2 regions of the Streptomyces sp. B8-7 genome follow, and region 2 is predicted to be linked to the other one. Evidence: predicted binding sites of a transcription regulator. Region 2 holds the regulator's gene; the other holds the start of a gene.

Region 1 (14,396 bases), on a different contig from region 2:
TTGGCCTGGCGGCGGGCGCGCTGGGCCTCCTCGCGGGCGCGGCGGCTCTCGTCCTTGGCGCGGCGGGCCTGCTCCTTCCACTCCTGCTTGACCCGGCGCATCTCCTCCTTCGCGGAGCGCCACGCCTCCTGCTCGGTCCCCTGTCTGCTCTCGCTCGCGGCGGCCCGCATCTCGCGGCGCAGGTCGCCCGCCGCCCCGCGCACATCGGCCCGGATCTCCGCGGCCAGTTCGGCGACCGACTCGCGGATCTCCAGCTCCAGATCGGCCAGTTCGCCGCTGCGGTCGGCCAGTTCGGCGCGGCCCTCGTCGGTGATGGCGTACACCTTGCGGCCGCCCTCGGTGGTGTGGGTGACCAGCCCCTCGCTCTCCAGCTTGGCCAGCCGCGGGTACACGGTGCCCGCCGACGGGGCGTACAGCCCCTGGAAGCGCTCCTCCAGGAGCCGGATGACCTCGTAGCCGTGGCGGGGCGCCTCGTCCAGCAGCTTCAGCAGGTACAGGCGCAGGCGGCCGTGGGCGAAGACGGGGGGCATGTCAGAGCACCTTCTTGTCGGTCGAGCCGTCGCCCTGGCCGGAGGTGGAAGGTCCGGTCCGGCCGGACCCCGCATTGTCCCCCGGGGCGGTCGGCGCCGTGGGCCGGGACGGCGGTTCCCACGGCGTGTCCTCGGCCGCGGGGCGGCGCAGCAGGGCGATCGAGCCGGAGACCGTGGTGGCCTTCAGGCTGCCGTTGCCCGCGCCGAGGCGGCCCGTGATGCGCTTGGCGCCCCACTGGCCGCTCACCCGGAGGTCCTCGAAGGCGTTGGAGACGGTGCCGCTCGCGGTGTTGGCCTCCACCTCGGCGTCCGCCGGATGCGGCAGCCGGATGGCGATCTCGCCGGAGACGCTGGTCAGGCTGATGTCGGTGGGGTGGCTTCCTGGGTCCAGGTCGACGACCATCGCCCCGCTGACGGAGTCGGCCCTGACCGAGGAGCCCGCCTCGACGACGGTCAGGTCACCGGAGACGGAGTGGAAACGCAGGTCGCCGGAGAGGGCCTGGGCCTCCAGGCTGCCGGAGACGGTGTCCGCGCGGACCGGGCCGGCGAGGCCGACCAGCGTGGTGTCGCCGGAGACGCCTCTGATCTCGGTGCGGCCGCCCAGCCCGGAGACCACGGCGGCGGCGGTGACCGCGCCGACCTCGACGCGGGTGCCCGCGGGCACGGCCAGGGAGACGACCGCGCTGCGCCGCCAGCCCTTGCGGTCGAGCCACTTCAGGAAGCCCTTCCAGGGCAGATCCTCGTACGCCACGGTCAGGATCCCGTCGCGGTGTGTCACCCGCAGGGGAGGCCCGTCCACGTCGGTCACCTCCAGCCGGGCGGAACCCTCGTCCCCGCCCACCACGTTGACCGCGCCGTTGACGATGCGTACCTGAAGCTCGCGGACGGGCTCGTCGAAGGTGAGCTTCGTGGGCTCGGCGACGGACCACTCGGACATGGTGCAGACCTCCTCGACCGGTCGACCGTCTCCGCGCCGGAGCGGTCGCTGTCGCATGACACGTCATATCGCGTCTCTTGTCATTCACGATATATCGTGGTCGGCCAAAGTCAAGACACTCTTTCCGGCGATCCGGCGATCCGGCGATCCGGCGATCCGGCGATCCGGCGATCCGGGTGAGATGGGTGAGATGGGGCGCAGCGAGGGCAGAGCGGCGGTGGAGGCGGGGGCGGGGGCGGACGGAGAGCTGGTCACGGGTGTTCTGTCCTAGCGTGTGAGCATGTCGACGGATGAGTCCCGCCCTGGTCCGCACGCTTCCGCAGCCCGCGCCCCGGGCGCCCTGCTGCTCTGCCGGGCGGACCCCGACTCCGTGGCCCCCGCCGCCCCGTTGCTGCGCGAACCGGTGCTGCTCGCCCGGGCCGGCGACGGCTGGAGCGTGCTCGTGCCCGGGGGCAGGCCGTGGCAGGACGGCGCGGAGCCGGTCGACCGCATGGTCACCGGGTGGGCCACGGCCCTCGCCGTCGCCACGTCCCGGCCGGTGCTCGCCCTGTGGTGGGACGCCGACCGCGGCGGCTACGCCCTCGGGTCCGGCTTCCGCCGTGGTGTGGGCTACGTCTGGCTCGCCGACGGCACCCCCGCCGGCGAGGACGAGGCCATGCGCACCTTCGCGGCCCGGCTCGGCCTCGACCCCGTGCTGGACATGGCGGCCCTCGACCGGCTGACCGAGCCGGACCGGGAGTCCGACGCCCGTGCCCGGCTACGGGGCCTCCTCGCGGTCCTCACCCGCTTGGGCGTGTCCCTGCCCGCCGGTCTCGCCCCGGGGGAACCCGTGGAAGGGCTGCGTGCCGCGGTCCGCGCCGAGCCCGGGGTGCGGGAGGTCGAGTGGCCGGGGTGGCGTGAGGCCGCCCGCCCGGAGCCGGCCGCCGTCGGGAGCGGTCCGCCCGGGCCTCCTCCCTTGCCCGTCTCCCGTCCGCCCGGGCCCCGCGCCCCGAGGGTCCCCGGACCGGTCCTGCGGGGCCTGGCCCTCGCCCAGATCGCCGCCGGGGTGCCGGTCGCGCTGTGGGGCCTCAGGCGCCGCAGCGGCGGCTGGATCGCCGCCGGGGCGCTCCTGCTGGCCCACGGAGGCCTCGGCCTGGCCCGCGCCGGCACGGTCCCGCAGGACTGAGCGGCCGGCCGGGGCGGAGGCGGGGCCAGGGACGGCCCCGCGGACGGCCCCGCGGACGGCCCCGCCCGGGACACCGCCTCGCCGACGGACGTACCGGGCCGGGCCGGGCCGGGCCGGGCGCCGGGTGGGGCCGGGGAACGATGCCGGTGCGAGACCCGGCGCCGGGGCCGACCATGGTCCGTCTCCGCTCCCGGTCCGTCTCCGGTCCCGGTCCGTCTCCGGTCCCGGTCCGTCTCCGGTCCCGGTCCCGGTCCCGGTCCGTTTCCGGTCCCGGTCCGGGTCCGTTCCGGTCATGGCCCGGCGCCGCCCACGTGAGGTCCGGCGGCCCTGCCCCGGGCCGGCCCGAGAGCCCGGCCTGCCGCAGGACGCGTGGCTCTCGTGACGCGTGGCTCTCGTGACGCGTGGCGTCCCCGGGACCCGTGGCGGAGCCGGGGTCGGGGGCGACCGCGGGATCCGACGGCAACCGGCCACCGGACGGCTTCCGGGCCTGCGGCGGCCCGGCCCTGCGGCGGCCTGCGGCGGCCCGGGCCTGCGGCGGCCCGGGCCTGCGGCGGCCCGGGCCTGCGGCGGCCCGCGGATCTGCGACGGTTCCGGGATCCGCGGAGGGGCCCGCCGCCTACTCGTCGTCCTCGTCGTCCAGCCGGGCCAGCCAGGTCGCCAGCCGTTCGACCGGCACCTCGAAGTCCGGGTTGAGATCGACGAAGGTCCGCAGCTGCTCGGCGAGCCACTCGAAGGTGACCTCTTCCTCGCCGCGCCGCTTCTCCAGCTCTTCGATGCCTCGGTCGGTGAAGTACACGGGTGTTCTCCTGGGGCTGGGCCTGGGGCCGCGGGGGTCGTACGTCTCAAGGTTATGCGGGCCGGGCGGCACGGACCGCGGGTGCCGGAAGGGCCCGGTCGCGAGGGTCACTCGCGGCCGGGCCCTTCCGGGGCGCCGGGGCCTCAGGCCTCGAACACCTCACGCACCAGCTGCTCCTGCTCGGCCTGGTGCCGCTTCGCGGAGCCCACGGCCGGGGACGAGCCGTGCGGGCGGGAGATGCGGCGCAGGCGCTCGCCGTGCGGGACGTCCGCGCCGACCGCCAGGTCCAGGTGGTCGATGAGGTTCAGGGCGATGAACGGCCAGGCGCCCTGGTTCGCCGGCTCCTCCTGGACCCACAGGTACTTCTCGGCGCCCGGGTACTTCTTGATCTCCTCCTGGAGCTCGGCACCCGGCAGCGGGTACAGGCGCTCGATGCGGATGATCGCGGTGTCCGTGGCGCCGCGCTTGACCCGCTCGGCCTCCAGGTCGTAGTAGACCTTGCCCGCGCAGAAGACGACCTTGCGCACGGCCGCCGGGTCCGCCGAGGCGTCGCCGATGACCGGGCGGAAGTGCCCGCTCGTGAACTCCTCCGCCTTCGACGCGGCCGCCTTCAGGCGCAGCATCGACTTCGGCGTGAACACCACCAGCGGCCTGTGGTGCGGGTTGTGCACCTGCCAGCGCAGGAGGTGGAAGTAGTTCGACGGCAGGGTCGGCATGGCGACCGTCATGTTGTTCTGCGCGCACAGCTGGAGGAAGCGCTCCGGGCGGGCGGACGAGTGGTCCGGGCCCTGGCCCTCGTAGCCGTGCGGCAGCAGCAGCGTGACACCGCTGGTCTGGCCCCACTTCTGCTCGGCCGAGGAGATGAACTCGTCCACGACCGTCTGCGCGCCGTTGACGAAGTCGCCGAACTGCGCCTCCCACAGTACGAGCGCGTCCGGGCGGGCCAGCGAGTAGCCGTACTCGAAGCCCATGGCCGCGTACTCGGACAGCAGCGAGTTGTAGACGTTCAGCCGCGCCTGGTCCTCGGAGAGGTACTGCAGCGGCGTGTACTCCTCGCCGGTGCTGCGGTCGATGATGACCGCGTGGCGCTGGCCGAACGTGCCGCGCTGCGAGTCCTGGCCCGCCAGACGGACCGGCACGCCCTCCAGCAGCAGCGAGCCGAAGGCCAGCGTCTCGCCCATGCCCCAGTCGATGGTGCCGTCCTCGACCATGGACGCCCGGCGCTGCAGCTGGGGCAGCAGCCGCGGGTGGACCGTGATGTGGTCGGGCACCGTGACCTGCGACTCGGCGATCCGCTTGACGACCTCCGCGGACACCGCGGTCGGCACCGTCGCCGGGAAGCCGTCCTGCGGGGCGTGGCCCTCGCCGGAGGCCGGCTGCGAGGTGACCTCGCGGACCTCGGTGAAGACCTTCTCCAGCTGGCCCTGGTAGTCCTGCAGCGCCTGCTCGGCCTCCTCCAGCGTGATGTCGCCGCGACCGATGAGGGACTCGGTGTACAGCTTGCGCACCGAGCGCTTCTTGTCGATCAGGTCGTACATCAGCGGCTGGGTGAAGGCCGGGTTGTCGGACTCGTTGTGACCGCGGCGGCGGTAGCAGATGAGGTCGATCACCACGTCCTTGTTGAACGCCTGGCGGAACTCGAAGGCCAGCCGCGCGACGCGGACCACGGCCTCCGGGTCGTCGCCGTTCACGTGGAAGATCGGGGCCTCGATCATCCGCGCCACGTCCGTCGCGTACATCGACGAGCGGGACGACTCGGGCGCGGCCGTGAAGCCGACCTGGTTGTTGATGACGATGTGGACCGTGCCGCCGGTGCGGTAGCCGCGCAGCTGCGACATGTTCAGGGTCTCGGCCACCACGCCCTGGCCCGCGAAGGCCGCGTCGCCGTGCAGCGCGATCGGCAGGACCGTGAAGTCCGTGCCGCCCTTGTTGATGATGTCCTGCTTGGCGCGGGCGACGCCCTCCAGGACCGGGTCCACCGCCTCCAGGTGCGAGGGGTTCGCGACCAGGGAGACCTTGATCTGCTCGCCGTCCAGGCCGGTGAAGGTGCCCTCGGCGCCCAGGTGGTACTTCACGTCGCCGGAGCCGTGCATCGACTTCGGGTCGAGGTTGCCCTCGAACTCGCGGAAGATCTGCGCGTACGACTTGCCGACGATGTTCGCCAGCACGTTCAGCCGGCCGCGGTGGGCCATGCCGATGACGACCTCGTCGAGGCGCGACTCGGCCGCCGAGTCCAGCACCGCGTCCAGCAGCGGGATGACGGACTCGCCGCCCTCCAGGGAGAAGCGCTTCTGGCCGACGTACTTCGTCTGCAGGAACGTCTCGAAGGCTTCCGCCGCGTTCAGCCGGCGCAGGATGCGCAGCTGCTCCTCGCGCTCGGGCTTGGCGTGCGGGCGCTCCACGCGGTCCTGGATCCACTTGCGCTGCTTGGGGTCCTGGATGTGCATGAACTCGATGCCGATGGTGCGGCAGTACGAGTCGCGCAGCACGCCCAGGATGTCGCGCAGCTTCATCAGGGACTTCCCGGAGAAGCCGCCGACGGCGAACTCGCGCTCCAGGTCCCACAGGGTGAGCCCGTGCTCGGTGATGTCCAGGTCGGGGTGCTTGCGCTGGCGGTACTCCAGCGGGTCCGTGTCGGCCATGACGTGGCCGCGCACCCGGTAGGAGTGGATCAGCTCGAAGACCCGGGCGGCCTTGGTGACGTCGTCGTCGTGCGAGGCGTCGATGTCCCGCAGCCAGCGGACCGGCTCGTACGGGATGCGCAGCGCCTCGAAGATGTCGTCGAAGAAGCCGCTCTGGCCCAGCAGCAGGTTCGCCACCTGGCGCAGGAACTCGCCGGACGCGGCCCCCTGGATCACCCGGTGGTCGTACGTCGACGTCAGCGTCATGACCTTGGAGACGCCGAGCTTGTTCAGCGTGTCCTGGGACGTGCCCTGGAACTCGGCCGGGTAGTCCATGGAACCGACGCCCATGATCACGGACTGGCCGGGCATCAGACGCGGGACCGAGTGGACGGTGCCGAGGCCGCCGGGGTTGGTCAGGGAGACCGTGACCCCGGTGAAGTCGTCCATGGTGAGCTTGTTGTCACGGGCGCGACGGACGATGTCCTCGTAGGCCTGCCAGAACTCGAAGAAGTTCAGCGTCTCGGCCTTCTTGATCGCCGCGACGACCAGCTGGCGGTCGCCGTTGGGCTTGACCAGGTCGATGGCGAGGCCGAGGTTGACGTGCTCCGGCTTGACCAGGGTGGGCTTGCCGTCCTTGAGCTGGTACGACCAGTTCATCGAGGGCATCGCCTTGATCGCCTGCACCATCGCGTACCCGATGATGTGCGTGAAGGAGATCTTCCCGCCGCGGGCCCGCTTCAGATGGTTGTTGATCACGATGCGGTTGTCGAACAGCAGCTTCACCGGGACGGCGCGCACCGAGGTGGCGGTCGGCATCTCCAGCGAGGCGTCCATGTTCTTGGCGACGGCGCCGGACGGGCCGCGCAGCGTCACGAACTCCGGACCGGCCGGGGCTCCGGCCGCCGGGGCGGCGGCGGGCTGTGCGGCGGCCGGCTTCGCCGGGGCCGCCTTCGCCGGGGCCGCGGCGGGCCTGGCCGGGGCTGCGGGCGCCGCGGCGGCGCCCGCGGGCTTCGCCGGGGCCGCGGCGGGCGCGGCGGCGGGTGCCTGGGCGGCGGCAGGAGCCGGAGCGGTCTCCGCGGCCCCCGCGGCCGCGGTACCCGCCGGAGCCTGGGACGCGGCGCCCCCGGGCTTGTAGTCGGCGAAGAAGTCCCACCAGGCGCGGTCGACCGAGTTCGGGTCCTGGAGGTACTGCTGATAGATCTCGTCGACGAGCCACTCGTTGGGACCGAACGCGGCCGCGGGGTTCTTGCCCGCGTGGTCGGTTCCCGCCCGGAGGGTGGAGGAGCTCGATGAGTTACTGGGGGACTGTGGCGACACGGCGGCAACCGCCCTCTTCCGCTTCACAAGGTGATGGACAGCGGGAATAAAGGCTACGCCTCCCGGAGCGGGAAGGTCAGGCCAGCCCCGTCCATCGTCGCGTAAGTCACATCGGAGACGGTGTTTCGGTGCCGTGAATGGCGGGAAACAAGCGTGGTTCCGGTCGGCTGGAGATGCGTCGATGCAGGTCCGTCGCCTGACCGGCGCGGACCTGTGCCTGATCACACGTGTCCGTCAGCGGGGACGCGCGTGGATCTTGGGACTCCGGTTCGAACCCTACGTCAACTTCCCGCGCTCGGGATCCCCGGAAGCATGACCAGGATCCGGCAACCCCGATCGGATTCGGCCACTCCGATCCGGCCGCCGTGCAGATCCACCGCCCAGCGCGCGATCGCCAGCCCCAGCCCCGTACCGCCGTCGCTGCCCGGACCGTGCGGCCGGCGCACCGCGCCCCGGTTGAACCGCTCGAAGACCCGGTGCCACTCCGACCTCGGGATGCCCGGACCCTCGTCCAGCACCTCCAGCTCCAGCGACTCCGGATACGCTCCCCGCCGCGCCCTGACCGTCACCCGTCCGTGCGGCGGGCTGTGCTTGACCGCGTTGTCGATCAGGTTCGCCACCACCTGGTGGATCCGCTCCGGATCCGCGTGCGCGGTCAGCTCCGGCGGCGACACGTCCAGATGCAGATGCACGTCCGTGCGCGAGTGGCTGCCCGACCCCGAGGCCACGCCCCCGCGCGCGGAGGCCACCATGCCGGCCTCCTTCAGCACCCCCGACAGGTACGGCCACACCTCGAAACGCCGCGTCTTCAGCGGCACCACACCGTTGTCCAGGCGCGACAGGTCCAGCAGCGTCTCCACCAGCCGGCCCAGCCGCTCCGTCTGGCGCAGCGCCGTCCGCATCGTCTCCGGGTCCGCCTGCGTGACCCCGTCGACGATGTTCTCCAGCACCGCCCGCAGGCCCGCGATCGGCGTCCGCAGCTCGTGCGAGACGTTCGCCACCAGCTCCTTGCGCTGCCGGTCCTGGGTCTCCAGCTCGTCGGCCATCACATTGATGGTCTGCGCCAGGTCGCCCAGCTCGTCCCGCCGGTTCTCCCGCACCCGGCGGGTGTAGTCGCCGTACGAGATCGACCGCGCGACCAGGTTCATCTCGTCCAGCGGGGCCGTCAGCGAGTGCGCCACGAACTGCGTGATCAGCAAGGTCGCGATCATCGAGAAGACCGTGATGAAGCGCAGCTCCGTCTTCGTGTGCACCGCGATCACCGACAGCCCCGTCGTGATCAGCACCGAGATGACGACCAGCGCGCCCAGCTTCGTCTTGATCGAGAACGGGCGTACGCCGCCCCAGGGGTCCCCGGGGCCTCTCCGCGCGGCCGGCCGCCCCCCGCTCACGACGCCGGCGTCTCCAGCGCGTAGCCCACACCGTGGACCGTACGGATCCGCTCGGCGCCGATCTTCCGCCGCAGCGCCTTGATGTGGCTGTCCACCGTCCGCGTCCCCGACGCGTCCGCCCAGTCCCACACCTCCGCCAGCAGCTGCTCCCGCGACAGCACCGCCCGCGGCGTGTTCGCCAGGCACACCAGCAGGTCGAACTCCGTCGGCGTCAGATGCACGTCGTCACCGCGCACCCGCACCCTGCGCTGGGCGTGGTCGATCTCCAGCTCGCCCAGCCGCAGAATGCCGCTCCTCGGGGTCGCCGCGGCCAGCGTCGCCCGCTCCACCCGGCGCAGCAGCACGTGCACCCGCGCCGCCAGCTCCCGCATCGAGAACGGCTTCGTCATGTAGTCGTCCGCGCCGACGCCCAGCCCGACCAGCATGTCCGTCTCGTCGTCACGTGCCGTGAGCATCAGCACCGGCACCGGGCGCTGCGCCTGGACCCGGCGGCAGACCTCCAGGCCGTCGAAGCCCGGCAGCATGATGTCGAGGATCAGCAGGTCCGGCTGCCAGGCCTCCGCCGTGTCGACCGCGGACGGTCCGTCGCCCGCGGTTTGCACGAGGAACCCCTCCGCGCGCAGGCGGGCCGCGATGGCGTCGACGATCGTCGCGTCGTCCTCGACCACCAGCACTCTGCGCTGAGCGCCCTGCGAGGCCGTGGCCGTGCCGTTGTTGTGCGAGGTGTGTGTCTGCTCCATCGCCCGCCCCTGAAGTGTGCTTTCCGGAATCCGTGGGGTGATCCCATGTCTGCGATTGACGCTTGAATGATCGGCGTCAGGGTTGCAGCGTACGGGGAGTCACCAAGGCTTTGCTATCCAGGCCGGACGCCGAGGTGGACGACGTCCGGAACGCCCCGGGCAACCGGGATCTCTTCGGTACGCACATGCCGGAATCCGGCATTCCGCAAGGTTTCCTCGAAAGCCCCCGAAGGCCGGGCCGACCAGACGGCCAGTACGCCGTCCGGCGTCAACACCCGTGCGCAGCCTGTCAGTCCGGTGATCGAGTACAGGGTCGCGTTGCCCTCCGTCACCGTCCAGCCGGGGCCGTTGTCGACGTCCAGGCAGAGCGCGTCGTACCGCGCGGACGTCTCGCGCAGGTGCGTGACCAGGTCCGCCTCGACCACCTCGGTGCGCGGGTCCCGCAGGGCCTGCTCGGACACGGACGCGAGGGGGCCCCGGCGGTGCCAGTCGATGACGGCGCGCTCCCGCTCGACCACGGTGATGCGGCCCCAGCGGGGGTTCGCCGCGGCGTGTGCGAGCGAGAAGCCCACGCCCAGGCCGCCCAGCAGCACGTGCGGTGCCGGGCGGGGGGTGAGGGCGGCCAGCGCGGCGTCCACGAGACGGCGCTCCGAGCGGCCGTCGGAGGTGTCCATCAGGAAGCAGCCGTTGACGATGATCTGGAGCAAACTCCCGTGGCGGCGCAGGACGGTCTCGCCGTGGGGGCCCTCGCGGCGGTCGAGCACCTGGGGCTCCGGCTCGGGGCCGGGGCCGGCTCCGGAGCCGGGTGGGGCGTGGAAGGCGTCGTGGGTCGGGGGCATCGGGCCATCGTGGCAGCTTCCTGACGGAACGGCTGCCTGATTTGCCGGGCGGCGGGGGTGAACAACCGGGGTGCGGGGAACTGGAGTTCACCCGGGTGGGGTGGCGGGGCGGGGGATCCGGGCAGCCCCGCGCCGCGGTGGTGGTCCCGGCGGGCGGCCGGGTGCGGGTGTGCCGGGAGGTCCGCGCGGTTGGCCGCGCCCCCTTTCGGGGGGCCTGCGGGGCGGTGTGCCGGCACGGCGCTCGTGCCTGCGTGGGGGACCGGCCTCGGTGGGTGGGCGCGGGTGCGCTGCGGTCCTCGCGCGGTTCCGCGCGCCCTGCGGCGGTGCGCGGTTCCGCGCGCCCCTGTGGCGGCCTGCCGGCGGCGGGTGGGTGCGGGTGTGCCGCGGCCCCCGCGCTTCTCGTGGGGCGGGGCCGCCCGGGGTGTCCGGGGGTGTCCGTCCTCGGGCCGGCGGTGGGGTGGGCCGGGGCGCGGGAGGGGGTGTCGCCGGCTGCTGCGGGCCCCGGCACGTCCCCTCGCCGCCGTGGCGGGCTCCCCGTCCGTCCGGGCGGTGGTCCCGGCCGTCGGGCCGTGGAGGACCTCCCGGTCGGGTGGCCGCACGGTGATCGCTGAGAGCGAACGGGCTCCGGGGAACATTGCGGGGAAGCTCTGCATTGAGTCGGTGTAGCTCAACTTGACTGCCGAAGGGGAGATCATGGCTGCTGAGTCCACGGCGTTCACACCGTCCGCTCTGCCTGTGCTGCCGCTCGACGACGAGGTCGTGCTGCCCGGGATGGTGGTACCGCTGGACCTCAACGACACGGACGTACGGGCCGCGGTGGAGGCCGCCCAGGCCGCCGCCCGCAGCGAGTCCGGCAAGCCCCGGGTGCTGCTCGTGCCGCGGATCGACGGCACGTACGCGGGCACCGGTGTGCTCGGCACCGTGGAGCAGGTCGGCCGCCTCGCCGACGGCGACCCGGGCGCGCTCATCCGCGGCCGCGCCCGGGTGAGGATCGGCGCCGGTACGACCGGGCCCGGCCGGGCGCTCTGGGTCGAGGGGACCCGTGTCGCCGAGGAGGTGCCCGAACCGCTGCCCGGCGGTGTCGCCGAGCTCGTCACCGAGTACAAGGCGCTGGCCACGGCCTGGCTGAAGAAGCGGGGTGCCTGGCAGGTCGTCGACCGTGTGCAGGCCATCGACGACGTCGCCGCGCTGGCCGACAACTCCGGATACTCGCCCTTCCTCACCACCGAGCAGAAACTCGAACTGCTGGAGACCGCCGACCCGGTCGCCCGGCTGAGGCTGGCCGCCCGCCAGCTCCGCGACCACCTCGCCGAGCAGGAGGTCGCCGAGACCATCGCCAAGGACGTCCAGGAGGGCGTCGACAAGCAGCAGCGCGAGTTCCTGCTGCGCCGCCAGCTGGAGGCCGTCCGCAAGGAACTGCGCGAGCTGAACGGGGAGAGCGGTACCGACCCCGCCGAGGAGTCCGACGACTACCGTGCCCGCGTCGAGGCCGCCGACCTGCCCGGGAAGGTCCGCGAGGCGGCCCTGAAGGAGGTCGACAAGCTGGAGCGGTCCAGCGACCAGTCGCCCGAGGGGGCCTGGATCCGCACCTGGCTCGACACGGTCCTGGAACTGCCGTGGAACGTCCGCACCGAGGACGCCTACGACATCCGCGGTGCCCAGGCCGTCCTCGACGCCGAGCACGCCGGCCTGGACGACGTGAAGGAGCGCATCACCGAGTACCTGGCCGTGCGCAAGCGGCGTACGGACCGGGGCCTGGGCGTCGTCGGCGGGCGGCGCGGCGGTGCCGTGCTCGCCCTCGTCGGGCCGCCCGGTGTCGGCAAGACCTCGCTCGGCGAGTCCGTCGCCCGCGCCATGGGCCGCAGGTTCGTCCGCGTCGCCCTCGGCGGCGTGCGCGACGAGGCCGAGATCCGCGGCCACCGGCGCACCTACGTCGGCGCGCTGCCGGGCCGGATCGTACGTGCCGTCAAGGAGGCCGGCTCGATGAACCCGGTCGTCCTGCTCGACGAGATCGACAAGGTCGGGTCCGACTTCCGCGGCGATCCCGCCGCGGCCCTGCTGGAGGTGCTCGACCCCGCCCAGAACCACACGTTCCGGGACCACTACCTGGAGGTGGAACTGGACCTGTCCGACGTCGTCTTCCTGGCCACGGCCAATGTCCTGGAAGCCATCCCCGAGGCCCTGCTGGACCGGATGGAGCTGGTCCGCCTCGACGGCTACACCGAGGACGAGAAGGTCGTCATCGCCCGCGACCACCTCCTGCCGCGCCAGCTGGAGCGGGCCGGTCTCGGCGAGGGCGAGGTCACGCTCGACGAGAGCGCGCTGCGCAGGCTGGCCGGCGAGTACACGCGCGAGGCGGGCGTGCGCAACCTGGAGCGGTCCGTGGCCCGCCTGCTCCGCAAGATCGCCGCACAGCACGAGCTGGGCGAGCGGGAGCTGCCCTGCACCGTCCGGGACGAGGACCTGCGCGCCCTGATCGGGCGTCCCCACCACGTGCCCGAGTCCGCCCAGGACCCGGCCGAGCGCCGCACCGCCGTGCCCGGCGTGGCCACCGGGCTCGCCGTCACCGGCGCGGGCGGGGACGTGCTGTTCGTCGAGGCCTCCCTGGCCGACCCGGAGACGGGCGCGTCCGGGCTCACCCTGACCGGCCAGCTCGGCGACGTCATGAAGGAGTCGGCGCAGATCGCCCTGTCCTTCCTCCGCTCCCACGGCGCCGAACTGGAACTGCCCGTCGGTGACCTCAAGGACCGCGGCGTGCACATCCACTTCCCTGCGGGCGCGGTCCCCAAGGACGGCCCGAGCGCGGGCATCACCATGACCACGGCCCTCGCCTCGCTGCTGTCCGGCCGACTGGTCCGCACCGACGTGGCGATGACCGGCGAGGTCTCCCTCACCGGCCGGGTGCTGCCCATCGGCGGAGTGAAGCAGAAGCTCCTCGCCGCCCACCGCGCGGGTGTGACCACCGTCGTCATCCCCAAGCGCAACGAGGCCGACCTCGACGACGTCCCGGCCGAGGTGCTCGACAGGCTCGACGTGCACGCCGTGACCGACGTCCGTCAGGTCCTGGAGCTGGCGCTCGCCCCGGCCGCCGGCCACGCGACGCCCGAGGTTCCCGCGGCGGCGTGACGGACGCCCGCGGGAGCAGGGCGAGGGCCCGGGTTCCGTGAGGGAGACCCGGGCCCTCGCCGCGGCCGGGTGCGGCCCGGCCCCTCGCCGCACCCGGCCGCGGCACCCCGTGGAACCGGCCGGGGCCGCAGGCCTCCGGCAGGCGGTGAGCGGCGGTGCGCACAAGCGCCGCACGCAGCCCCCGCCCGGGGACGGCCCTGCGCATGACGCGGCCGGCCCGGCCCTGCGAAATACTGAGCGAGCCGCGGCGATGTCCCGCCGTGGCGGAAACCTTCAGGACCGCGGAACCGAAGCAGGGGTGCTGACGTGCACGAGCACGCGAACGGCGGCGCACAGCCGGGCGAATCCGACACGTCGCCCCGTGGTGTGGACCAGGAGTTCCTGGCCCTGGAGCGCGAGCTGACGGTGTTCCTGCGCCGGGCCCGCGCCAACCAGGGCGAGATGGCCCGCGAGGTCCACCCCGACCTGGAGTCCTCCGCGTACGGCCTGCTCGTGCGCCTCGACGAGAGCGGAGCCCAGCGCGCCACCGACCTCGCCGCCTACGTCGGCGTCGGCAAGGCCACCATGTCCCGGCAGCTGCGGGCCCTGGAGGAGCTGGGCCTCGTCGCCCGCGAACCCGACCCCCTCGACGGCCGCGCCTGGCTCGTCCACCTCACCGGCGAGGGCCGCTCCCGCGTCGGCCGCGTCCGCGACGCCCGCCGCGCCCGCTACGTCAGCAAGCTCGCCCACTGGGACCGCCACGAGGTCGCCGAACTCGCCCGGCTGCTCCAGCAGCTCAACCGCGGCATGGAGCGGTAGGCGACCGCCTCCGCGCGGTGCCGGAGCGGGCCGGGGCTCACAGGTCCGCGAACACCACCGTCGCGTCGTCGTGGGTCTTGCTGCGGCCCAGAAAGGCCCGCCGCTCCGCGTCCGCCCCCTCCAGCTCGCGCAC
Region 2 (14,396 bases):
CGGCACCGAACGGATCAACCGGGCCATCTCCGAGGCGATGGAGGAGGCCACCGCCGAGGTGCTGTGCGTGCAGCCGAACAGCAACCGCAGCGGCGGCAGCCGCGGAGAACGGGCGCAGGCCGTCGCCCTCGACCGGGACCAGGCCCTGCTCGACCGCGGGCTGCGCATCCGCACGCTCTACCAGCACACCCAGCGCCATCTGCCGCTCGTCGCCGCCCGCTACGAGCAGCTGCGCGGCGACGCCGAGGCCCGCACCCTCGACGAGATCACCGACCGGCTCATCGTGGTCGACCGCACCGTCGCCTTCGTCCCCGGCGACCGGGACGGCAGCCTCGCCCTGGAGGTCCGCGTACCCGCCCTCGTGGAGTACCTCGCCACCGCCTTCGACCGCCTGTGGCGGCTGGCCACGCCCATGTACCCGCAGGCCGTCCAGCAGCCCACCCTCGACGGCGTCACACCACGGCAGCGGGCCATCGCCGCCCTGCTCGTGGAGGGCCACACCGACGCCGTCATCGCCGACCGGCTGGGCATGAACGTCCGCACCGCCCGCGTCCACATCGCCAAACTCGCCGCCACCCTCGGCAGCGACAGCCGCGCCCAGCTCGGCTACCTCATCGCACGCTCGGCGATCCTGGATCGGGAAGCGTGAGCCCGGCCGGCGCCGCGTCCGGCGGCGCCCCGTCCAGGCCCGCCTGCGCGATCCGCACGCCCAGCTGCGTACGGCTGGCCGCGCCCAGCGTCTCCGCCAGCCGCGCGATGTGCGCCCGGCAGGTCCGCACACTGATCCCCAGCCGCTCGGCGATCACCGCGTCCTGGTGCCCCTCCGCGAGCAGCGCCGCGATCGACTGCTCCCGGTGCGAGACCCCCTCGATGCCGGGCTCGGGAATGGCGGTCGTCAGCGGCACCGCCGCCCGCCACAGCCGTTCGAACACCGTCGCGAGGTAGGCCACCAGACCGGGGTGGCGCAGCTCCAGCGCCACCGTCCGCTCCGGGTTGGCCGGGATGAACGCCACCGTGCGGTCGAACAGGATCAGCCGGTCGACGACCTCGTCGAGCGTGCGCGCCTCCACGGCGTCGCCCATGAGCTCCAGATAGTGCAGCAGCCCCTGCCCGTGCCGGGCGACGTGGTTGTACAGGTCGCGCATGCGCACCCCCCGCGCACGCAGGGCGAGCGCCCGGTGCAGGCCCTCGGTCAGCTCGTGCTCGCGCCGGATGCCGCCCGGCTGCACCGTGAGGACCTCGCCCGTGCAGGCGTCGGTCGCCTGGTCCAGGGCCGCCTGGATACGGGCCGGCCCGTCCAGGACCCGCAGCGCGGCGCCCTCCCCGGGACCGGAGCGCCGCTTGCCGCCGCCCAGCCCGGCGTACCGCTCGGCGGCGGCCACCGCCGCGCCCACCCGGCGCTGGCTCGCGCTGACCTCGTCGTAGACCCCGCGCAGCAGCCGCGTCATGACCTCCTGGGGCGCGGTCGGCACCAGCCAGTCCATGTCGTCGGGGTCCGGGTGCAGCAGGGCCAGGTCCAGCAGACAGGGCACCTGCTCGGCGTCGGAACGGGGCACCCGGCCGCGCCGTACGGCCCGGGAGTACACGCGGTCCCCGGCAGCACACAGCCGGTCGGCACCGTGCGGGTGCTCCTCCGTCGCGTGCCCGGCCATCGCCCGTCCCACCCCCGACTCCCGCGTCTCGCAGCGCAACTATGCGCGGCCCGGACCGGCTCCCGCAACACGGCTCCCCTCGCGATCGGCCCGGGAAACAACCGGTATCCACCGCTTTCCACCGGCCCCATGAACACCCGCGTGCAACAAGCTGAAGGTAGCGGCGGTGTTGACGCCCTGGGCATCCTGGGCGCGCCGGAACCACCCGCCGCCCGGGATGCCGCCGCCGTCTCCGCGCCACCCGCCCGGCCCCGCCGAGGACGCCCACGGGAGCGCCCCGGCGGGCCCCAGACCCCGGCAGAGTCCGAACGGAGAGGAACAGCGAACGTGATACGCGTGGGCATCCTCGGCCGTACGCCGCCGGAGCGCTCCCAGCTGCGCCGCGCCCTGGACGGGGACCGCGGGGTGCGGGTGGCCGGCGAGGGCCGCCCCGACCAGGCCGCGCATCTGGTGCGCGCGCTGCGCCCGCAGGTGCTGGTGTCCGGGCACGGCGGCCCCGAGGACGCGCTGGGCGCGCTGCGGGCCGACCCGGCGCCCGGACCGGCGCGGATCGTGGTGCTGGGCCGGCTGTCGGAGCACGCGACGCGTCTGCTGCTGCGGCAGGGCGTGCGCGGTGTGCTGCTGCGCGCCGACACGGCGGCGCATCTGACCTGGGCGGTACGGGCCGCCGCCGCGGGGAGCCTCGCGCTCGCGCCGGGTGCCGCCGGCTATGTGGTGGAGCCGTTCGTGCAGCCGGGCCGGCCGGCCGAGGAGGCGGCCGAGGCGCGCCGGCTGCTGGACGTGCTCAGCGTCCGCGAACGGGAGATCCTGGAACTGCTCGGCGAGGGCGCGTCCAACGCGGCGGTGGCCGCCCGGCTCGGCATCAGCGGCCACACCGTCAAGGACCACGTCCGCGCGATCTACACCAAACTGATGGTGCGCAACCGGATCCAGGCCGCCCACGTGCTGTGGCGGGCCCGGGTCCGGCCGGCCCCTGGCCCCCGTACGGTCCCCGGTCCTGGCCCCCGCACGGTCCCCGGTCCGGGCTCCCGCGCGGTCCCCGGTCCGGGCTACTTGAGGCCGATGGCGTCGCAGGCGGCCTTGAACTCGGCCGTGCAGATCTCCGACAGCTGGTAGATGCCGTCCTCGACGACGGTGTCGGCGATGTTGGCCCGGGTCAGCGCGACCACGCCGACCAGCTGGGCCGGGATGTCCTGCTGGGTGGGGCTGTCGACCTTGTCGCGGGTGAGCGCGTCGAACTGGATGTCGCGGCCCTGGACCCGGGCGACCGCCATCTCGGCGGCGGCCTCGGCCTCGGCCGGGTAGGACTTGTACACGCTCATGAACTGGTCGCCGGTGACGATCCGCTGCACGGCGTCGAGCTCCGCGTCCTGCCCGGTGATGGGCGGCAGCTCGGTGACACCCGCCGCCTGCAGCGCCTGGATGATGCCGCCGGCCATGGCGTCGTTGGCCGAGTAGACGGCCACGATGTTGCCCGCACCGATCTCGCCGATCGCCTCGGTCATGTTGGCCGTGGCGTTCTTGGGGTCCCAGTCCTTGGTGTCGTAGGTCTTGGCGACCGTCACCTTGCCGTTCAGCTCCGACAGGGCGCCGTTCTTGAACTGCTTGGCGTTGGGGTCGGTCGGCGAGCCGTTCATCATGACGATCTTGTCGGCGGAGTCGACGTCCGGGCCCAGCGCGTCCAGCAGGGTGCGCGCCTGGACCTCGCCGACCAGCTCGTTGTCGAAGGAGATGTACGCGTCGATCGGGCCCTCGGCCAGGCGGTCGTAGGCGATGACCGGGACTCCGGCGTCCTTGGCGCGCTGCACGGCACCGGCGATCGCGTGCGAGTCGACGGCGTCCAGCAGAACGACGTCGACACCGTCGGCGATCATTTTCTTGAGCTGGCCCTCCTGTTTGTCGGCATCCTGCTCGGCATTGGCATAGACCACTTGGCCCTTACCGCCGGTGAGATCGGCGACCTTGTCCTTGATGATCGGGTAGTCGAACTTCTCGTACCGCGAGTTGACCTTCTCCGGCAGAAGCAGCCCCACCTTGATGTCGCTGCCCTTGGTGGGGCTCGCTTCGCCGCTTTCCCCGGTCGCGTTGAGCACGCCGCAGCCGGCGAGCGAGAGGGTCAGCGCGGACGCGGCCGCGGACATGGCGATACGACGCATTCAGGGGCTCACTTCAGTGCGTTGCGGGCATGGGCGAAAACCACGCCCAGGTGACTGAAAATGCAACGCTTCGGCGCCGGTCACCGTCAAGACGTATCACTTAACGAGATGACAACATCGCCTTCCGTGCCCTGCGCCAGGACACCGCGGAATCCCCGCAGACCCTGCGCCCTTTCACCGGTCCCCGCTCGCGGAAAGGGGCCAAGTCCTCCGCTTCCGCAGCGATATGAGACCCGGCGGCGGCGCTCGCAGCACCCTCGCGACGCCCTCGCACCGACGACTTCCGGCCTGCCCGGCGTGCGCCCGGGGCCGTACGGGTCAGTCGGTGACCAATACGGCATTCCGCCGAAGTGAGGTGAAAGGGGCGCCGGTTGCGAAGCCGGGCGACCGCGCGGGCCCACGGGATCGGGGCCGGCCCAGCGTCCGCCGCGCTCTCCCCTGCGCGCCGCGCCCGCCGCCCGTGGGCACCCGCACCCGCGCCGGGCCGGGGCGGGGCGTGCGGATGTGCCGAGGGGCCCGGAGGTCTCTCGGCCTCCGGGCCCCTCGGCCGTGTCGCTGTGCCGCGCCGGTGCGCGGGCGGGTGTCAGTCGCCCTGCTGCTGGCGCTTGGGCCGCCAGACCACCAGGGCGCTGGTCTGCTGCACCTCCTGGTACGGCACCAGGTCGCGCCGGTAGGAGGCGTGGACGGCGGCTTCGCGCTGACGCATGGTCGCCGCGGCCCCGTCGAGGGCCGCCTCCAGTTCCGCGACCCGGGACCGGAGCGCGGCGACCTGGTTCTCCAGCTCGATGATGCGCTTGATGCCGGCCAGGTTGATGCCCTCGTCCTGCGACAACTGCTGCACCTGGCGGAGCAGTTCGATGTCGCGGGCCGAGTAGCGCCGGCCGCGCCCGGCCGCGCGGTCCGGGGAGACCAGGCCGAGGCGGTCGTACTGGCGCAGCGTCTGCGGGTGCAGGCCGGAGAGCTGGGCCGCCACCGAGATGACGTAGACCGGGGTCTCCTCGGTCAGTTCATACGGGTTGCGTCGACGCCCGTCCATCAGGCTCATGCTCCCTTCGCGGCCTCGAACAGCTCCGCCCGCGGGTCCTCGCCCGCGGTCGCCTCGCGATACGACTCCAGCGCGTCACGAGCCTTCCCCGACAGCTCCGCCGGAACACTCACCTCGACCGTGATCAGCAGATCACCGCGGGAGCCGTCCTTGCGGACCGCTCCCTTGCCGCGGGCGCGCATCGTGCGGCCGTTGGGGGTGCCCGCCGGCAGCTTGAGGGTGACGGCGGGGCCGCCCAGGGTGGGCACCCGCACCTCGCCGCCGAGCGCGGCCTCGGTGAACGTCACCGGCACGGTCACCGTCAGGTTGTCGCCCTTGCGGCCGAACACCGGGTGCTCGCCGACGTGCACGACGACGTACAGGTCGCCCGCCGGTCCGCCGCGCTCGCCGGGCGCTCCCTTGCCGCGCAGCCGGATCCGCTGCCCGTCCAGGACCCCGGCGGGGATGCGGACCTGCATGGTGCGCGAGGACTTGGCCCGGCCGCTGCCCCGGCAGACGTCGCAGGGGTTCTCGGCGATCAGGCCGCGCCCCTTGCAGTCCGGGCACGGGTCGGTGAGCGAGAAGCCCCCGCCGGAGCCGCGGGCCACCTGCCCGGTGCCGACGCAGGTCGGGCACACCCGGGGGGTGCCGTTCTTGTCGCCGGTGCCGGAACAGGCCTTGCACGGGGCCTGGGAGGACATCCGCAACGGGACCGTCGCGCCCTCGATGGCCTCGGTGAAACTGAGCGTGACCTCGGACTCGATGTCCTGGCCGCGTTTGGGCTGGGTGCGGGTGCCGGTGGCACCGCCCCGGTTGAACAGGCCCCCGAGAACGTCACCGAAGCCGCCGCCGAAGCCGCCGCCGCCCTGGGCGCCGCCTCCGCCGAGGAGGTCGCCCAGGTCGAAGTTGAACGAGCCGCCGCCCGCACCCGGCCCGGGGCGGAAGCCGCCGTTGCCGAACAGGGCGCGGGCCTCGTCGTACTCCTTGCGCTTCTTGGCGTCGCCGAGGATGTCGTTGGCCTCGGAGATCTCCTTGAAGCGCTCCTCGGCCTTGACGTTGCCCTTGTTGGCGTCCGGGTGGTACTCGCGGGCGAGCTTCCGGTACGCCTTCTTGATCTCGGCCTCGGTGGCGTCCTTGGGGACGCCGAGGACCTTGTAGTAGTCCTTCTCGATGAAGTCCTTGGTGCTCATCCCCGACGTCCCTCCTTCCGTCCGGTGTCTAGTCCGGTGTCTACGTCAGCCCTCCTCAGGGCCGTTGTCCTGGTCGTCGGGTGCCGCCGCGCCCTCCTCGGGCGAGTCGGCCTTGACGGTCTGCGCGCCCGGCTGCGGTTCGGCGACGGCCACCCGCGCGGGGCGGATGGTGCGCTCGCCGATGCGATACCCCGGCTGGAGGATCGCGACGCAGGTCGTCTCGGTGACGTCCGGCGCGTAGGAGTGCATCAGGGCTTCGTGGATCGTCGGGTCGAAGGGCTCGCCCTCCTTGCCGAACTGCTGCAGGCCCATCTTCGCGGCCACGGTCTCCAGCGACTCCCCGACGGACTTGAAGCCGCCGACGAGTTCGCCGTGCTCCCGCGCCCGCCCGATGTCGTCGAGCACGGGCAGGAGCTCGGTCAGGAGGTTCGCGATGGCGATCTCCTTGACCGCGATCCGGTCGCGCTCGACGCGGCGGCGGTAGTTCTGGTACTCGGCCTGGAGGCGCTGGAGGTCGGCGGTGCGCTCGCCGAGCGCGGTGCGCACCTGGTCCAGCTGGGCCACCAGACCCGCGTCTGCGCTTGCGTCCCCGGCCGGGGCCGCCCCCTCCGCCCGGGAGGAGTCGGCCTTCGGCTCGGCGTCGTCGGAGGTGGCGCCGGAGGGGACGTCGGGCTTCTCCTCGAAGCCCGGGGTCTCCTCCGTCACGCGGCACCGTCCTTGCGCTCGTCGTCGATGATCTCGGCGTCGACGACGTCGTCGTCGGCCCGGGCGTCACCGGCCTCGGCACCGCCGGCGGCACCGCCCGCCGCGGCCTGCCCGGCCTGGGCGTCGGCGTACATGGCCTGGCCCAGCTTCTGGGAGACCGCGGCGACCTTCTCCGTGGCGGAGCGGATCTCGGCGGTGTCCTCGCCCTTGAGCTTCTCCTTCAGCTCGGCGACGGCCGACTCGACCTCGGTCCGGATCTCGCCGGGGACCTTGTCCTCGTTGTCCTTGAGGAACTTCTCCGTCTGGTAGACGAGCTGCTCGCCCTGGTTGCGGGACTCGGCGGCCTCGCGGCGGGCGTGGTCCTCCTCCGCGTACTTCTCGGCCTCCTGGCGCATGCGGTCGACCTCGTCCTTCGGCAGCGAGGAGCCGCCGGTGACGGTCATCTTCTGCTCCTTGCCCGTGCCCAGGTCCTTGGCGGTCACGTGCATGATGCCGTTGGCGTCGATGTCGAAGGAGACCTCGATCTGCGGGACGCCGCGCGGCGCCGGCGGCAGACCGGTCAGCTCGAACATGCCGAGCTTCTTGTTGTAGGCCGCGATCTCGCGCTCGCCCTGGTAGACCTGGATCTGCACGGACGGCTGGTTGTCCTCGGCCGTCGTGAAGATCTCCGACCGCTTGGTCGGGATGGTCGTGTTGCGCTCGATGAGCTTGGTCATGATGCCGCCCTTGGTCTCGATGCCGAGGGACAGCGGGGTGACGTCGAGCAGCAGGACGTCCTTGACCTCGCCCTTGAGGACACCGGCCTGGAGCGAGGCGCCGATGGCGACGACCTCGTCCGGGTTCACACCCTTGTTGGCCTCCTTGCCGCCGGTCAGCTCCTTCACGAGCTCGGCGACGGCGGGCATCCGGGTGGAGCCGCCGACGAGGACGACGTGGTCGATCTCGTCGATGCTGACGCCGGCGTCCTTCATGACGTTGAAGAACGGGGTCTTGCAGCGCTCCAGCAGGTCCGCGGTCAGCTGCTGGAACTGGGCGCGGGTCAGCTTCTCGTCGAGGTGCAGGGGGCCCTCGGCGGAGGCGGTGATGTAGGGCAGGTTGATCGAGGTCTCGGTGGACGAGGACAGCTCGATCTTGGCCTTCTCGGCGGCCTCGCGGAGGCGCTGCAGGGCCATCTTGTCCTTGCTGAGGTCCACGCCGTGACCGGACTGGAACTGCTTGACCAGGTAGTCGACGACCCGCTGGTCCCAGTCGTCACCACCGAGGTGGTTGTCGCCGTTGGTGGCCTTCACCTCGACGACGCCGTCACCGATCTCCAGCAGGGACACGTCGAAGGTGCCGCCGCCGAGGTCGAAGACGAGAATCGTCTGGTCGTCCTTGTCGAGGCCGTACGCCAGCGCGGCGGCGGTCGGCTCGTTGACGATGCGCAGGACGTTCAGACCGGCGATCTCGCCGGCCTCCTTCGTCGCCTGGCGCTCGGAGTCGTTGAAGTACGCCGGGACGGTGATGACCGCGTCGGTCACCTTCTCGCCCAGGTAGGACTCCGCGTCCCGCTTCAGCTTCTGCAGGATGAACGCGGAGATCTGCTGCGGGTTGAAGTCCTTGCCGTCGAGCTGGATCTTCCAGTCGGTGCCCATGTGACGCTTCACGGAACGGATGGTCCGGTCCACGTTGGTCACCGCCTGACGCTTGGCGACCTCACCGACCAGCACCTCGCCGTTCTTCGCGAAGGCGACGACGGACGGCGTGGTCCGGGCACCCTCGGCGTTGGTGATGACGGTGGGCTCGCCGCCCTCCAGAACGCTGACGACGGAGTTAGTCGTGCCCAGGTCGATGCCGACCGCACGTGCCATGGTTGATTCCTCCAGCTGACTTGAGTGGAACGGACTCAAGTGTGCACCACACCCGGCGCGGGGTCAACAGACCTGAGCCGAAGCGACTCAAGTCTTATCCGTTCCTTGCACGCAAGGGCCCGCTGACCTGCACGGATGCCTCCCCGGCCGGCATCGGCACCCCGTCACCGCACTCCGGGACCGCGCCCCTCACGGACGACCCTCCGGCCGCTGCGGACGGCCCGGGGATCCGCGCGATCCGCGCCGTCCGTGCGGTCCGTGCGGTCCGTGCGGTCCGTGCGGTCCGCGAGGCCCTGCCGGATCGCCCGGCCAGCCCGGCCAGCCCGGCCAGTCCGGCCAGCCCGGATCGCGCCATCCGCGCCATCCGCGCCATCCGCGCCATCCGGGTGATCCGGGTGATCCGGGCGATCCGCGGCGCCGGCGGAGTCGGCCGGGGCGACGGCGACGGCGACGGCAGCGACTCCGGCGGAGGCGTCGGTCGCGAAGGTGACGAGTGGGGCGACGGGGGCCGCGACGGCGGTCGCGGCAGCACCGTCGACCGCGACAGCGCCGTCGACGGCGACCGCGACGGCAACCGCGACGACGACGGCGACCATGGCGACCGCGACGGCGACCATGGCGATCGCCACGACGACCGCGACGACGGGGGCACGGATCGCGACGCCGGCCGTCGCGGCGTGCGCCGCAGCAGTGCGAGGACCACCGCGAGGGCCACCCCTCCCACCCACAGCGCCGCCGCCGGCCGCAGCACCCCGGCGTGCACCAGCACGCCCACGAGCACCGCCGCCGCGGCCCCGCCCCCGACCACCGCGGTCACCCCGCGCGGGGCGAACCCGAGTCGCCGCAGCCGGTGCGCCAGATGGTCCGGCCCGCCGCGCAGCAGCGGACGCCCGGCCAGCCGCCGCGACGCCAGCACCAGCACCGCGTCCGCCGCCGCCACGGCGCTCAGCGGGAACAGCACCCCGGCGGAGGCCGTCACATCGCGCCCCGCGCACGTGAGCACGGCCGCGCCCGCCAGCAGGAACCCGGTGAACAGCGACCCGCACGCACCGAGGGAGATCCGGGCGGGCCGGCGCCCCTGCATCAGGAACCCGGCCAGGGCCGCCGCCAGCACGCACAACAGCACCGCGAGCCCGTCCATCAACTCCACCGCCGCGCACACCCCGACCCCCAGGGCGGTGACCACCCCGACCAGGCCGGCCAGCCCGTCGGCGTGGTCCAGCGCCCGGAAGGCCCCGCCGGCCGCCGTGATCCACAGCACCGCGAGCGCTCCGCCGGCCAGGCCGGTCTCCTCGTACGGCACGACGCACGCGGCCGCGGCCGCCGTACCGGCGAGCAGGAAGCGGGGGCGCAGCCGCCAGACGTCGGCGGCCAGCCCGAGCAGGGCGGCCGCCGCCCCGGCGGCGAGCAGCGCACCCGTCCCGGGCCCCAGGCGGGCGACCCCGGTCAGCTCCCCGACCGAGGCGAGCGCCACCGTGGCGAGCGCGACGGCGACTCCGCCGAGCAGCGGTACCGGCCGGGCCCGGCAGCGGCGGTCCAGCAGTCCGCGGCGCAGCGCGAGGACCCGCAGCAGACCTGCGAGGAGGGTGGCGAGGAGCAGGGCGGCGGTGGCGGCGGCGATCCCATAGAGCACGGAGCCAATTTAGAGGAATGTCATGATTTGGTATGAAAACTACGTCGAGTCGGCGCGCCGCCGGACACGGACGGACGGTGACACCCCGCGCGGAGCGCTCGGCCGGGCCGCGGAAGGGCGGGGCGTGCGCACGGATCCGGCCGCCGGAAGAGGTGCCGCGACCACTGAGGGCCGCCTCAGCGACGCAGATCACCGAGCGTCTGGCTACAGTGCGGCGAAGGATGCGGGTAGTCTCAGACGGACTGCATAAGTTACCGCTTAGTAATCTCGGTTAGCCATCTCAACGAAGAACCCCTCGCCGGTTCGAGGAGTCCCCATGCAACTCGCCGCGATCATCGTGTCGATGGTCCTCATGGCCGTCGGTTTCGCGCTGTTCGGCCGGGCCGTCCTGCAGATCGTCCGCTTCATGATGCTCGGCCAGCCGCTGCCCGCCGGGTCCCGGACCAACGACCCGGTGGCGCGCACCGTCACCGTGGTCAAGGAGTTCCTCGGCCACACGCGGATGAACCGCTGGGGCATCGTGGGCTTCGCGCACTGGTTCGTGGCGATCGGCTTCTACACGCTGCTGCTGACCATCGTGAACGCCACCGGTCAGCTCTTCCAGGCCGACTGGATCCTCCCGGTCATCGGCGACTGGGCCCCGTACAACGTCTTCGTCGAGTTCATCGGCACCATGACGGTGCTCGGCATCCTGGTCCTGATCGCCGTCCGGCAGCTGTCCCGCCCCGACAGGCCGGGCCGCAAGTCCCGCTTCGCGGGCTCCAACACCGGCCAGGCGTACTTCGTCGAGACGGTCATCCTCATCGTCGGTGTCTGCATCTTCATGCTGCACGCCCTCGAGGGTGCGATGCACCACGTGGAGGGCTACGAGGCCTCCTTCTTCCTCTCGTACCCGGTGGTCTCCTGGCTGGAGGGCATGGACCTCTCCACCCTCCAGAACCTCACCTACTTCTTCGCCGGGCTGAAGATCGCCACCTCCTTCATCTGGATGATCACGGTCTCCCTGAAGACCGACATGGGCGTCGCCTGGCACCGTTTCCTGGGCTTCCCGAACATCTGGTTCAAGCGGGATGCGGCGGGTGGTACGGCGTTGGGTGCGCTGCTGCCGATGACCAGTGGCGGCAGGGCGATCGACTTCGCCGATCCCGGTGAGGACGACGTGTTCGGCGTCTCCCAGGTCGAGCAGTTCTCCTGGAAGGGCCTGCTGGACTTCTCCACCTGCACCGAGTGCGGCCGCTGCCAGTCGCAGTGCCCCGCCTGGAACACCGGCAAGCCGCTCTCCCCCAAACTGCTGATCATGTCCCTGCGGGACAACGCCCACGCCAAGGCCCCCTACCTCCTCGCCGGCGGCGGCAGAACCACCGAAGGCGAGGAGAAAGCCACCCCACAGCAGCTGCAGAACGTCCCCGCCGCAGCCCTCACCGAAGCCGAACGCCCCCTGGTCGGCACCGCCCAGGACAACGGCGTCATCGACCCCGACGTCCTGTGGTCCTGCACCACCTGCGGCGCCTGCGTCGAACAGTGCCCCGTCGACATCGAGCACATCGACCACATCGTCGACATGCGCCGCTACCAGGTCATGATCGAATCAGCGTTCCCCTCCGAAGCCGGCACCATGCTCAAGAACCTGGAGAAGAAGGGCAACCCCTGGGGCCTGGCAAAGAAACAACGCCTGGAATGGCTCAAGGAACTCGACTTCGACGTCCCCGTCGTGGGCAAGGACATCGAGGACCTCACCGACGTCGAGTACCTCTACTGGGTCGGCTGCGCCGGCGCCCTCGAAGACCGCGCCAAGAAGACCACCAAGGCGTTCGCCGAACTCCTCCACATCGCCGGCGTGACGTTCGCCATCATGGGCGGCGACGAGAAATGCACCGGCGACTCCGCCCGCCGCCTGGGCAACGAACCCCTCTTCCAGGAACTCGGCACGCAGAACGTCACCGCCCTCAACACCGCCTTCGGCGAGGAGACCGACGACGACGGCAACATCACACCCGAGTCGAGGAAACCGAAGTCGGCCAAGAAGATCGTCGCCACCTGCCCCCACTGCCTCAACACCCTCGCCAACGAATACCCCCAGCTCGGCGGCGACTACGACGTCATCCACCACACCCAGCTGCTGCAACACCTCGTCGACGAAGGCCGCCTGGTCCCCCTCACCCCGGTCGAAGGCATCATCACCTACCACGACCCCTGCTACCTCGGCCGCCACAACAAGATCTACACACCCCCACGCGAGATCATCGCCAACGTCCCCGGCCTGCGCAACGAAGAGATGCACCGCCACAAGGAACGCGGCTTCTGCTGCGGCGCCGGCGGCGCCCGCATGTGGATGGAAGAACGCATCGGCAAACGCATCAACAACGAACGCGTCGACGAAGCCCTCTCCCTCAACCCCGACATCGTCTCCACCGCCTGCCCCTTCTGCCTCGTCATGCTCACCGACTCCGTCAACGGCAAGAAGAACGACGGCACCGCCAAGGACACCCTCCAAGTCCTCGACGTCGCCCAACTCCTCCTCACCTCCGTCACAACCCCCACCAACCCCACCGACCCCACCAACCCCACCGACACCCCCCACCCCGACCACCCCACCCCCCAACCCGTGCAGTGACCCCCACGGCTCCGGCGGCCTCCAGAGGTCCCGGAGCCCCCGGCGGCCACCGCAGCCCCCGAGGCCCGTACCGACGCCCCGCCCCGTCTCCGGGCCGGGGCGTCGCCGCGTACGGCCGACGGGCCCGCAGGGGCACGTACCGCACGCCGGGCCCCGGACGCGGCGGCCGCACACGGGTCTGTCGCCCGATTCGAACGCGTGCTTCACTGCTGTGTCGTTGTCGGTGCGGGTGGTGCGGGCGGGGCGGACGGTGGACCGGACAGTGGTCGGGACGGCGGGACGGACAGCGGAAACGGCGAGAACGGTGCGGACGGTGCGGACGGTGCGGACACCCACGACGGCCGGAACCCCGGACGCAGCCGCAACGACGAGCACGGCCGGAGCGACGAGTACCGCCGGAACGGCGAGCACAGCCGGAACGGCGGAGGCGGTGCGAACACCGCGGGCCGCGTCCGCACCGAGGCCGGTGGCGGCACCGGCAGCCCGCACGTCCACGGCGGCAGCCGCGCCCCGCACGTCCACAGCGCCAGCCGCGCCCCGCAGGCCCCTGACGGCATCGGCGCCCCGCAGGCCCCTGGCGGCAGCGACCCGCAGGCGCTTGACGGCGGCGGCGTCCGTCGGAGCCCTGCTCCTGCTGCCGGCCGCCTGTGGGCTCACCCCGGACGGCGGCGGCCGGCCCGCCTCCCCGCCGAGCACGGGCGTGAAGGCCGCCCAGGCACCCGCCCGGCTCCCGGTCCCGCACGGCGGGGGCAGCGACGTACCGGACGACTTCAACGGCGACGGCCACCGCGACCTCGTCCTCGACGACCTGGTCAAGGCACGCGCGCACAGCGACGACTCCGGCATCGGCATCGTCTACGGCGGCCCCCGCGGACTCGTGCCCGCCGCGCGGCAGTTGCTGAGCCCCGCCCGGAACGCGGCCCCGAGCGGCGGCGAGCTGCCCGCCCTGTTCGACGCGGAGGCACACTGCGACCTGGACGCCGACGGGTTCACCGACCTGGTCGTGTCCACCGACCCGCCCTACGACGGCCAGGGACGCCCCCCGGTGCCGCTGCAGATCCTGTTCGGGTCGCCCGAGGGCCTCGGCGGCCGCGCGGTCCCCCTGGTGATCCCCGACGCGGCGCGGGCCGGGAACGACTGGCCCGACCGGCCGGTGTGCGGCGACTTCGACGGGGACGGCCGCGACGACCTGGTCGTGCACGCCTCCGACCAGCAGGTGAGCTTCCTGCGCGGCCCGTTCGGCCGTACCGGTGCCCCGCACGCGGCGGGCGCGCCCGTGCACGTCCCGGGCAACGTGCCCACCGGCCCCGCCGCCGACGTCGACGGCGACGGCCGCGACGACCTCCTGGTACGCGCCGCCGAAGGCCGGGCCACGTCCGCGGTGGTGCTCGGCGGCCCCGACGGGCCCGCCGGGGCCGGCATCGCCCTGCCGGAGGGCCTGGACGTCGCCCTGGGGCGGTTCGGCCTCGGCCCGCGCCTGGACGCGGCGGTCGGCGGCATCGGCGAGACCTCCCTGCGCTACGACCTCCCGGCCGCCGCCTCCGGCACCCTCGCCGTCGGCGGCTCCCTGCT

The links. The regulator HspR, encoded in region 2, represses chaperone genes until heat shock. The targets are predictions, from matches to a motif close to TTGAGNNNNNNNNNCTCAA.
Region 1: the regulator HspR is predicted to act here: its motif matches at 10,992-11,010, upstream of lon (endopeptidase La).

The regions. Positions count from the first base shown of each region.
Region 1 covers NZ_JBYRRL010000005.1:478,775-493,170, forward strand. Annotated here, with positions in the region: gene AC5K6T_RS26325 (PadR family transcriptional regulator) at 1-530, opposite strand, end outside; gene AC5K6T_RS26330 (DUF4097 family beta strand repeat-containing protein) at 532-1,467, opposite strand; gene AC5K6T_RS26335 (hypothetical protein) at 1,748-2,632, shown strand; gene AC5K6T_RS26340 (DUF6104 family protein) at 3,249-3,428, opposite strand; gene AC5K6T_RS26345 (multifunctional oxoglutarate decarboxylase/oxoglutarate dehydrogenase thiamine pyrophosphate-binding subunit/dihydrolipoyllysine-residue succinyltransferase subunit) at 3,572-7,369, opposite strand; gene AC5K6T_RS26350 (HAMP domain-containing sensor histidine kinase) at 7,651-8,760, opposite strand; gene AC5K6T_RS26355 (response regulator transcription factor) at 8,757-9,500, opposite strand; gene AC5K6T_RS26360 (spermine/spermidine synthase domain-containing protein) at 9,614-10,339, opposite strand; gene lon (endopeptidase La) at 11,033-13,465, shown strand; gene AC5K6T_RS26370 (MarR family winged helix-turn-helix transcriptional regulator) at 13,772-14,263, shown strand; gene AC5K6T_RS26375 (hypothetical protein) at 14,301-14,396, opposite strand, start outside.
Region 2 covers NZ_JBYRRL010000004.1:458,919-473,314, forward strand. Annotated here, with positions in the region: gene AC5K6T_RS21930 (helix-turn-helix transcriptional regulator) at 1-649, shown strand, start outside; gene AC5K6T_RS21935 (helix-turn-helix transcriptional regulator) at 612-1,652, opposite strand; gene AC5K6T_RS21940 (helix-turn-helix transcriptional regulator) at 1,980-2,768, shown strand; gene AC5K6T_RS21945 (sugar ABC transporter substrate-binding protein) at 2,702-3,808, opposite strand; gene AC5K6T_RS21950 (heat shock protein transcriptional repressor HspR) at 4,392-4,844, opposite strand; gene dnaJ (molecular chaperone DnaJ) at 4,850-6,022, opposite strand; gene grpE (nucleotide exchange factor GrpE) at 6,068-6,727, opposite strand; gene dnaK (molecular chaperone DnaK) at 6,724-8,577, opposite strand; partial or broken gene AC5K6T_RS21970 (MraY family glycosyltransferase) at 9,227-10,210, opposite strand; gene AC5K6T_RS21975 (heterodisulfide reductase-related iron-sulfur binding cluster) at 10,527-12,824, shown strand; gene AC5K6T_RS21980 (FG-GAP repeat domain-containing protein) at 13,423-14,396, shown strand, end outside.